3 regions of the Rhodococcus koreensis genome follow, and region 2 is predicted to be linked to each of the others. Evidence: riboswitches for the same ligand, from Rfam matches in the RefSeq annotation. Region 2 holds a riboswitch; each other region holds the start of a gene.

The links. A riboswitch is a leader RNA that binds a small molecule or an ion and turns the genes downstream of it on or off. The one in region 2 is predicted to bind cyclic di-AMP.
Region 1: linked by a shared signal. The riboswitch ahead of JWS14_RS48365 (transglycosylase family protein) and the one ahead of JWS14_RS27400 (transglycosylase family protein) in region 2 are both predicted to bind cyclic di-AMP.
Region 3: linked by a shared signal. The riboswitch ahead of JWS14_RS05845 (NlpC/P60 family protein) and the one ahead of JWS14_RS27400 (transglycosylase family protein) in region 2 are both predicted to bind cyclic di-AMP.

Annotation. Positions count from the first base shown of each region.
Region 1 is NZ_CP070611.1:378,282-381,548, reverse strand. Features, by position in the region: gene JWS14_RS48370 (YegP family protein) at 457-636, shown strand; gene JWS14_RS48365 (transglycosylase family protein) at 1,040-1,621, opposite strand; cyclic di-AMP (ydaO/yuaA leader) riboswitch at 1,630-1,843, opposite strand; gene JWS14_RS48360 (hypothetical protein) at 2,439-2,597, opposite strand; gene JWS14_RS48355 (pyridoxamine 5'-phosphate oxidase family protein) at 2,750-3,267, shown strand, end outside.
Region 2 is NZ_CP070609.1:5,968,074-5,971,340, forward strand. Features, by position in the region: gene JWS14_RS27390 (helicase-associated domain-containing protein) at 1-747, opposite strand, end outside; gene JWS14_RS27395 (hypothetical protein) at 808-996, shown strand; gene JWS14_RS27400 (transglycosylase family protein) at 1,063-1,644, opposite strand; cyclic di-AMP (ydaO/yuaA leader) riboswitch at 1,653-1,866, opposite strand; gene JWS14_RS27405 (YccF domain-containing protein) at 2,101-2,478, opposite strand; gene JWS14_RS27410 (hypothetical protein) at 2,523-2,762, opposite strand; gene JWS14_RS27415 (cold-shock protein) at 2,932-3,267, shown strand, end outside.
Region 3 is NZ_CP070609.1:1,278,936-1,282,202, reverse strand. Features, by position in the region: gene JWS14_RS05850 (DEDD exonuclease domain-containing protein) at 1-1,290, opposite strand, end outside; cyclic di-AMP (ydaO/yuaA leader) riboswitch at 1,748-1,912, shown strand; gene JWS14_RS05845 (NlpC/P60 family protein) at 1,927-2,472, shown strand; gene JWS14_RS05840 (C40 family peptidase) at 2,854-3,267, shown strand, end outside.

The sequences.
Region 1 (3,267 bases), on a different replicon from region 2:
TCGAAGAACTTCTGGTACACACGTCTCGGTGATCCGATGAAGTTCAGTGTGAGGTGAAGTCGTCGGTGCCGATGCGATGGATGTGGACGAGGTTGGTCGAGCCGATGGTGTTGGGTGGGAGCCCGGCGCATCCGTGCGCAGAAACGATCAATCGGAGACCGACCTCCGCGAAGGGCTTACCCCGACTGCGCCTCGCCCCCGCCCCCGCAACGATCACCTCAATCGAGTGGTGCGCCAAAATCGTTGGCAGGCAGTTATTTTCGATTGCCGGTGACAATTAATATGTAAACTAGACTGCTCCGTATTTCATCAGATGCATCATTTCCGGGCACTCAACGGCCATGCCTGGTAGCTGACCTCCGTGGGGGAATCGTGCATTTCGTTGTCGATGCGTGTTCGATCGGCTTACCGTGAGCATGGTCCGCGTCCGCCGGGGACTCATCCAGAGGAGGAGCGATGACTGCGAAGTTCGAGCTGTTCAAGGACACCGCCGGCCAGTTCCGGTTTCACCTGAAGGCGGCTAACGGCGAGATCATCGCGGCCAGCCAGGGCTACACCTCGAAGGCGGCGGCTCAAAACGGGATCGACTCAATCAAAGCCAATGCGGCAACGGCTCCAACCGCGGACCTAACCTGACCTGAACGGACGCATGCCTTGCGCTGACGGGAACGCTCCGGTGGCAGGCTATTCGGTTCGGGCGGCGCAGACCCAGCACCCCTCGGTCCGCCACAAAGGGAAATCGTCTCGCATACACCCGGATTATCGACTTACTCAAACCGGATACGAACATTCGCCGTGGAGGCTCCGCCGATGCCGTTTTCGCGAGCAGCGTTGTCAGGTGGTTCTCGTAAAAGTTGAGGTCCTGGCGCTGCGGTAGGACCTTGACGTCGTGCGCGATGCCTACCACGGTTCCATTGTCAGCAACGCCAATGAGAAGGACACCCCTGATCAGCACCCATACCCAACTGCTGACCCGACGACACACGAGGGGCCCTGCACCGGATCGGTGCAGGGCCCCTCTTCTGTGAGGCGCGGGGGATTACTGCGGGAGCAGTCCCTTGTTCGCGTCGATGAGCTGCAGGATCTGGGGATCGATCGCGATGCCCTGAGCCTTGACGGCCTCGATCGCGCTGTCGACGACACCGGCGTACTGCGCGGTGCCGCTGGTGCTGGGGACGCCGCCCGTGAGGTCGGGGAGTGCCGGCGCCGCGGGGGCCTCGGGCACGGTTGCGGGGGCGGTGCGCTGGGTGGGTGCGCTGCTCAGGCCGAGGCTCGAGGAGCAGGACGGCCATGCGCCCCAGCCCTGGGAGTCGAGGACCTTCTCGGCGACGACGATCTGCTCTTCACGCGAGGCCTGGTTGGCGCTGGCCGCGTACTGGGTGCCACCGTGCGCGTTCCAGGTGCTCGGGGAGAACTGGAGTCCACCCTGGAAGCCGTTTCCGGTGTTGATTCCCCAGTTTCCGCCGGACTCGCACTGCGCGAGGCGGTCCCAGTCGGAGTCGGGTGCCGCGTTCGCGGTGCCCGAGAAGGCTGCTCCGGCGACACCCATGATGGCGCCGGTGACGGCGACCTTGGCGACGGTGCGGCCGGTGGTGGTGGGCTTGCGATGGCGTCCGCTCATAGTGGTCGAGATCCTCTCCACACGCGCCTGCGAGGTCAGCTGTCGGGTTCGGGCTGAGAGGTCGCCCGGCCTCGCCTCTCCTGGCTGGAGAGGGTCTGGCTTCACCCCAAGATCCGAGTGTGCGAGGCACATTCGGACCGGTGTCCGTCTGAGAACTTGCGTTCCCTGGAGGACTTTGGGTCCCCCGTCCTCGTCCCTGGAATGCTTCGTCGGGACTCCGGTACCCGCGGGACGAGGCTTGGCGCGGCGGGCCGGATGTGGCCGATGTTTCCTCGGCCGGTGACGACGGTAACGGGCCGAGGCCGCAATGTCACCATTTGATAACGCGGAGTGTCTTCGCCTGTTGCGGGGCCCCATTGGACGCACAGAGACCCCTCCCAGCTAGTGGCAACGAGACACGGGTATCGCCGAGCCGTTGCCCTTCCGTTACCGGACCGCTATGTGAGGAAGCTCACGCCACCGCGGTGCGTCGACGATCTCCTTGGCCGGTGCCCTGAGCGGAGATGGAGATGGGTGGGATGAGTGGATCCGACACTCAGGGTCCGATCGGTGGGCGCTGTGCGTCTTCGGCGCGGCGATGGCCCGGTAGACCATGAAGCGGGCGACATTGAACAGCTGCTGGGGGAAAGGCTTTGCGATGGAGGGGATGGGGCGCAGGGCGTGCGAAACTCCCGGGCCGGCCATTGACCGGTCCTGGCTCTGCGGGCCACCTCAGGGCAGCCGCGCTCCCGCAGGAAACCCAGGACGAGAGCGCTGAATTCGTCGGTCCGCCGGTACACACTCCCACATCGGTCGTGCTGCACGCCCCGGAGAAGTGCTACTCGATGTGCCCGGACGAGCCGATCTCGGCGGATACCTCGTCGAGGCGGCGTTTGGCCCTCTCCAGCCGGCCCTCGAGTTCGAGGACTTCCACCACTAACTCGTCCCGCTCGGCCAGCCGGCGGGCAAGCTCGTCTCGAGGGGATTTGGTCTTCATCCATTCACGGTACGCCCAGGTCACCGACCGATGCCTGGCCCAGGATCGCCCGCGTTGCAGCCCTCCCACGGTGTTGTTGCGCGGCGCGACGCACCCGCCTGGGTCCCGTAGGGTGAACCGGCCAATGATGCCGAACCGTAATGGAGAGACAGATGAGGCAGATCGGTAGCGCCGGAGAACGAGACCTCCAGCATCGGTACGGCACCGTCGAGCGTGCCGCCCGGTTCTATGCCGAACAGGTGCTCGACCATCTCACTCCGGCCATGATCGATTTCGTCGGCCGCCAGGAGATCGCGTTCGTCGCCACCGCGGACGCGGCCGGCGAATGTGACAACAGCCTGCGCGCCGGCGCACCCGGATTCCTGCACGTGATCGACCCCAAAACCCTCGCCTACCCCGAGTACCGAGGCAACGGGGTGATGGCCAGTCTCGGCAACATCGCCGAGAACCCGCACGTCGGACTCGTGCTCGTCGATTTCGTCCACGATCTGATCGGGCTGCACATCAACGGCGCGGCGCGGATCGTCGAGGACGACGTGCTGCGCTCCGAACTCCCGGATCTACCGGGCGACTGCGCGCCGGGACGAATCCCGCAACGGTGGGTGATGGTGGAGGTCGAAGAGGCATACATTCACTGCCGCAAGCACATTCCCCGCATGGAGCCCGTTCC
Region 2 (3,267 bases):
TTTGCGGCCCGTCACACCGGGTGCGGCCAGCGAGGTGGGGTCGAAGACGGCCTCCCCACGCAGGACCTGCCGCACCTGGAACGGCAATTCGACGGTCTCGTCGTCGATCCACCGCAGCAGCCCGGCGGCGAGGAGCCGCTGAACGGGACGGTCGGGGGGTGTCCCGGGAGCCGCGTCCCGGGTCCGCCCGATCGAACTCGACTTCGCCAGGGTCTCGAGGATGTCCCGTTCGGCGGTCTGCAGTCCCGCCAGCGCCGCCGTGATCCCGGCCTCGTCGAGCGTCTCGACGGGTTCGGCGCTTCGTCCGACGCGCCACGGGATGGTGGCCACGACGGCGGGAACGATCCGCAGCGTCGTCTTGTCGCCCCAGACGATCCCGACGGACCGCAGGCCGTCGAGGGTGGCGTCGACGGTCTTCTTCGTCGCCCGCGACCCCACCGCCTCCTGCAGGGTGGCCCGGGGCACGGGCACCTCGTCGGCGCGCTCGAGCGCCAGGAGTTCGAGGACACCGAAGTCCAGGGACGTGAGGTTGTCGGCCGCCCGGGCGACCGAGGCCCGTTGCTCGGCGCGGCCGGCGAGGACGACGATCGTGGCCGGCGGCGGGACCGCGAGATCGGGGCGCCTGCGGAGCAGATCCGTCAGTTCTGCGTCGCTGCGCGCGGCCAGCCAGTCCGCGAGCGTCGCGGCGCCGCGGGGGGAGACTGCGGTGCCGTTGGTGCTCGCGATGGTGTCGTCGGTGTCGGTCATCGACTATCAGATTAGAGACCTGGGCTGTACGTCGCCGAATGCTCCTGTCAAAATGGCACCGTGGCTAACAATTCGAAGAAGCAGTATGTGGATCCAGGGTGGCCCGAAACCGCCGATGGAGATCACGCCGTGACCGAACTGTCGTCGACCCGTGCGGGCGGATTGTCCCCGTTCGGCGAGGACACCGAGTTCCCGTTGCCGGCGGAGTCGTTGCCGTACGCGCACCCGCACACGGTGATCAACCGCTGACCATGCGACAGAAGAGGGGCCCTGCACCGGATCGGTGCAGGGCCCCTCTTCTGTGAGTTGCGGGGATTACTGCGGGAGCAGTCCCTTGTTCGCGTCGATGAGCTGCAGGATCTGGGGATCGATCGCGATGCCCTGGGCCTTGACGGCCTCGATCGCGCTGTCGACGGCGCCGGCGTACTGCGAGGTGCCGCTGGTGCTGGGGACGCCGCCCGTGATGTCGGGGAGGGCAGGCGCCGCGGGCGCCTCGGGCACGGTGGCGGGGGTGGTGCGCTGGGTGGGTGCGCTGCTCAGGCCGAGGCTCGAGGAGCAGGACGGCCATGCGCCCCAGCCCTGGGAGTCGAGGACCTTCTCGGCGACGACGATCTGCTGTTCACGCGAGGCCTGGTTGGCGGTGGCTGCGTACTGGGTTCCACCGTGTGCGTTCCAGGTGCTCGGGGAGAACTGGAGTCCGCCCTGGAAGCCGTTTCCGGTGTTGATGCCCCAGTTTCCGCCGGACTCGCACTGCGCGAGGCGGTCCCAGTCGGAGTCGGGTGCCGCGTTCGCGGTGCCCGAGAAGGCTGCTCCGGCGACGCCCATGATGGCGCCGGTGACGGCGACCTTGGCGACGGTGCGGCCGGTGGTGGTGGGCTTGCGATGGCGTCCGCTCATAGTGGTAGAGATCCTCTCCACACGCGCCTGCGAGGTCAGCTGTCGGGTTCGGGCTGAGAGGTCGCCCGGCCTCGCCTCTCCTGGCTGGAGAGGGTCTGGCTTCACCCCAAGATCCGACTGTGCGAGGCACATTCGGACCGGTGTCCGTCTGGAAACTTGCGTTCCCTGGAGGACTTTGGGTCCCCCGTCCTCGTCCCTGGAATGCTTCGTCGGGACTCCGGTACCCGCGGGACGAGGTTTGGCGCGGCGGGCCGGACGTGGCCGATGTTTCATCGGCCGGTGACGACGGTAACGGGCCGAGGCCGCAGTGTCACCATTTGATAACGCGGAGTGTCTTCGCCTGTTGCGGGGCCTCATTGGGCGCGCCGGGACTCTTCCCAGCTAGTGGCGACGAGACGTGCGTATCGCCGTCCCGTTGCCCTTCCGTTACCGGGTCGTTATGTGAGGAAGCTCACATCACTGCGGTGCGTCGACGATGTCCTTGCCGAGGGGCATCAGCGAGATGGGAATCATCTTGATGTTCGCGACGGCGAGCGGGATCCCGATGATCGTGATCGCCATGGCGATTGCCGTCACGACGTGCCCGATCGCGAGCCACAGACCAGCGATGATGAACCAGATGACGTTGCCGATCAGCGAGGCCACACCGGCCGTCGGCTTGTCGATCACGGTCTTCCCGAACGGCCACAGCGCGTAGACGCCGACGCGGAACGACGCGATGCCGAACGGGATCGTGATGATCAGGATGAAGCACAGGATTCCGGCGACGAAGTACCCCAGCGCCAGCCACAGACCGCCGAAGACCAGCCAGATGATGTTGAGCAGAATTCTCATGATCGTCCCCTCGGTGGTTGGGAATGCCTCGGTGATCGGGTGTGTCAGCGCGAGCGTCTGCCCTGCCTCAGTGCCGCGACGATTCCGAGCAGGAATCCGATCGGGCAGGCGAGGGCGATGAGGTAGAGAACGAGACCCGGTTCGGAATCGGAGAGCACCGGGGTCAGGAAGATCGCCACGATCGCGACGAAGCCGATCGCGAAGAGAGCGAGCGCGACCCGCAGGAGTCCGTCGCCCCTCCGGGGTGTGTGAGGTGTGCTCGAAGGAGTCGATTCGTGGGCCACACCAGCAACGATAGTGCCTGGAAACCCGAATGCCGGAGGGGGTGTCTGCAAGGTAGACTGTGGGCACTGCGCGTCCCGCACCAGAGGTGGGGCGCGCTGTTTTGCATACCAAGTGCAACAAATACCAAGTGCAACCAACTGCACTCCAAGTGATGAGCGGGTGAACGCGGTGCCGACCGGCAAGGTGAAGTGGTACGACGTCGAAAAGGGCTTCGGCTTTCTGTCGCAGGAGGAGGGGGAGGACGTCTATGTGCGTTCGTCCGCTCTTCCCGAGGGCGTCGAGGGCCTCAAGGCCGGTCAGCGTGTGGAGTTCGGCATGGCCGCCGGTCGACGCGGACCCCAGGCGCTGAGCCTGAAGGTGCTCGACCCTGCGCCGTCGCTGCGTCAGAACGCCGCGCGCAAGGAGCCGTCCGCCAAGAAGCACACGCCGGACGAACTGCACGGCATGGTCGAGGACATGATCACGCTGCTCGAGGCGAAGGTCCAGCCGGACCTGCGCAAGGGC
Region 3 (3,267 bases), 4.7 Mb from region 2:
GTTCTCGAACAACTTGCCCGCGGCCAGTTCCTCCACCCGTGCGCGCATCCGGTGCAGCGGCGTGTCGTCGGCGCCGCGCAGGAAGAGCCGGAAGAGCTCCGGACCGGGACGGTAGGCGTCCTCCGTGTCGCGGTCGTGGACGGACGCGGGGCAGCGCCCGAGCTCGCGGGGCGGGCACTGCGCACCGTGCGCCCGTCCCTTCGGGATCCGGCTCGTGCAGGTGCGGAGAATGCAGTACTCGGCGAGGACGTCGGCGACGTCGGCGGCGGTCGAGCGGGACCGGAACGGACCTAGCGAATCGGCGGCCGGGGTCCGCACGACCGACAGCCGGGGGAAGGCCTCCGCGGTGAGCGTGATCCACCAGCCGCGCTTCGGGTACTTGGACCGCCGGTTGTACGGCGGGGTGTGGGCGGCGAGCAGCCGGAGCTCGCGCACACCCGCCTCGAGAGCATGCGCGCATTCGACGTGGTCGATCCGGGTGGTCAACGCGACCATCTCCTTCATCCGGCCGCGCGTCTCCGAGCCGGTGAAGTAATTGCGCACCCGGCGGCGCAGATCCGTCGCCGTGCCGACGTAGAGGACCTCGTCGGACGGCCCCCGGAACAGGTAGACGCCGGGCGAACGGGGGAGATGACTGGCGAGCGTGCGTTTGGCCCGCTGGTGCGAAGAGACGTCGGGAAGGTAGTCGACGAGCTCGGTGAGACTGTGCACTCCCTGGTTGCCGACCCGGGCGATGAGGGCGTGCAGGACGTCGACGGTGGCGCGGGCGTCGTCGAGGGCCCGGTGGGTCGGGGTGGTTCCGACGTCGAACAGCCGGGCGAGCGACGACAGCTTCACGGACGGCGCCTCGTCGCGGGTGAGGACCCGCCGGGCCAGTTTGACCGTGCAGAGCACGGTGAACTTGGGCCAGGGGGTGTCGGTGGCCGACGCAGCGGCCTTGAGGAAGCCGGTGTCGAAGGGGGCGTTGTGGGCGACGAGCACCGCTCCGCGTGCGAACTCGAGGAACGCGGGCAGCACGCGCTCGATGCGCGGTGCGTCGATCACCATCGCGGTCGTGATGCCCGTGATCTCGACGATGTGCGGCGGGATGGACCGTCCCGGGTCGACGAGGGTGGCCATCTCGGCGATCACCTCGCCGCCGCGGATCTTCACGGCGCCGATCTCGGTGATGGCGTCCTCGCCCGGCCGCGCTCCGGTGGTCTCGAGGTCGACCACCACGAACGTGGTGTCCCGCAGCGGGGTGTCGAGCTCGTCGAATCTCAACTGTTCGGGTACGCCGGGGACACTCACGGCTCAGAGCGTATGGACGGGCACCGACAGACCCGCCCGGGAGGCTCGGAGAGACGAGGATCACACTGCCCGTGTGCGGGCCGCGGCGGCGGGTGGAGCGACGGTCGGGCGCGCGACCCAGAACGGGGGTTCCGGGGGTGCGGGGGCCGAGGGCGGCGGGTCCGGTGCAGTTGTCGGGCAGCGTCCGCGCCACCCCCGTTGAACAGCGGGAACGCGGAGCCTGACACGCCCGGAGGGTCGCGGGGCTACGCGAAATGTCCACTCCCGCTGTCGAAAAGCGAACGGAAACATACCGCTTGTTATCGAGTCGTTACCGAATGTGGGTACCGCGCGCCCGCATGCCTCGAAACGGCGCAAACGGACACTTTCCGCGTGTTCCGGTCGACACCGGGGTATTCCATTTCGTAACCTTCCTGAGACCTAGCGGAGTCTCGCAGCCTCAACACCGGGGCAGCATCGCTAGTCACCGCCTAATCGGCCACTCGCGAGAGCGGTCGTACCGGGAACCCAAGTTTCTACTGGGGTGAATCCCGCCGGGACGTCCTCACGCACCGGTGGGTAGGGCTGATCTTCCCAGCCCGAACCCGTCAGCTAACTCGGTCGGCGGATGAATGGAAGAAACGGAGTACCCCTTTCGTGGCGTCACAAGTTTCCAAGCGGAATGTGCGACGGGCAGTCGTCGCCGGCGCGCTCGCAGTCGGAGCGCTCACCGCTACCGCGGCCCCCGCGGCCGCAGACCCCATCACCATTCCCGGTGTCGGAACCTTCGAGATCCCGGGTGTCGTCATCCCGCAGATCCCCGGTGTCCCGAACCTGCCCGCGCCCCCCGCGCCGGGCAGCACCGCAGGTGACAAGGCCGTTCAGGCCGCTCAGGCGAAGCTCGGCTCGCCGTACGTCTACGGCGCCGCAGGTCCCAACTCGTTCGACTGCTCCGGCCTGGTGCAGTGGGCGTTCAAGCAGGCCGGACTGAACCTGCCGCGCACCAGCTACGCGCAGGCGGCCGCCGGTACCCCGGTGTCGCAGTCCGATCTCCGCCCCGGCGACGTGATCTCCTTCTACGGCGGCTCGCACTCGGGCATCTACGCCGGCAACGGCAACGTGATCCACGCCTCCACCGAGGGGCAGCCCGTCAAGTTGGCGCCCATCGCGTCCATGCCTTTCGACGGGGCACGCCGCTACTGATCCACGCGCGAGGCGAGGCATCCACCGAGTCGAGGGCGGGGATGCACGGGGTAGCTTCGTAGGATCTCGCACGACCACCGAGGGTGGGTTCGAATCACGATTCGAACCCACCCTCGATGTCGTTGCGCCCCAGGCAGACAGCGTGTCGTTCACCCGCCCGGTGGTCCCCGCCACCCCCGTCGTGACATGGGTGGACACACACGTATGTCATTCCGTAACCTAACCGAGACCTTGCGAAGTCTTGCCGCGCCAACCGGGCGGCAACGCGGGGTCACCACCTCTTCGGCATTCCGCGGTCGCATCGGCCGGGGAAATTCCTGAGCCGCGCATCGGACAACCGACCCGGCGGGTGGAGATCGACGATCGGAGAACCGCATTTCCGTGGCCTCACACAAGATGAAGCGCTCCCTGGGCAGCGTGCTGACAGCCGGAGCGCTGTCGGTGGCACTCGTGTCGCTGCCCTCGATCCCGGCGGGTGCGGACCCGGTCACCACCAACCCGACCGAGACGCTGACGAAGCTCGGTGACCTGTCCCGGCAGTCCGAGCAGACGTCGGAGGCCCTCCACAACGCGCAGATCGATCTCGAGGCCAAGCAGTCGGCCCAACGCGATGCGGACGCCCGGCTCGCGGCCGACCAAGGTGTGCTCGACGAGGCCAACGCCCGCGTCGCCGTCTTCCAGCCCGTGGTGAACAAACTCGCCACTGCCAACTACCAGGGCGCCCGGACCAATCGCCTGTTCGCCGTGATGGTGAGCGACTCACCGCAGCAACTCCTCGACCAGATGTCCGCTCTG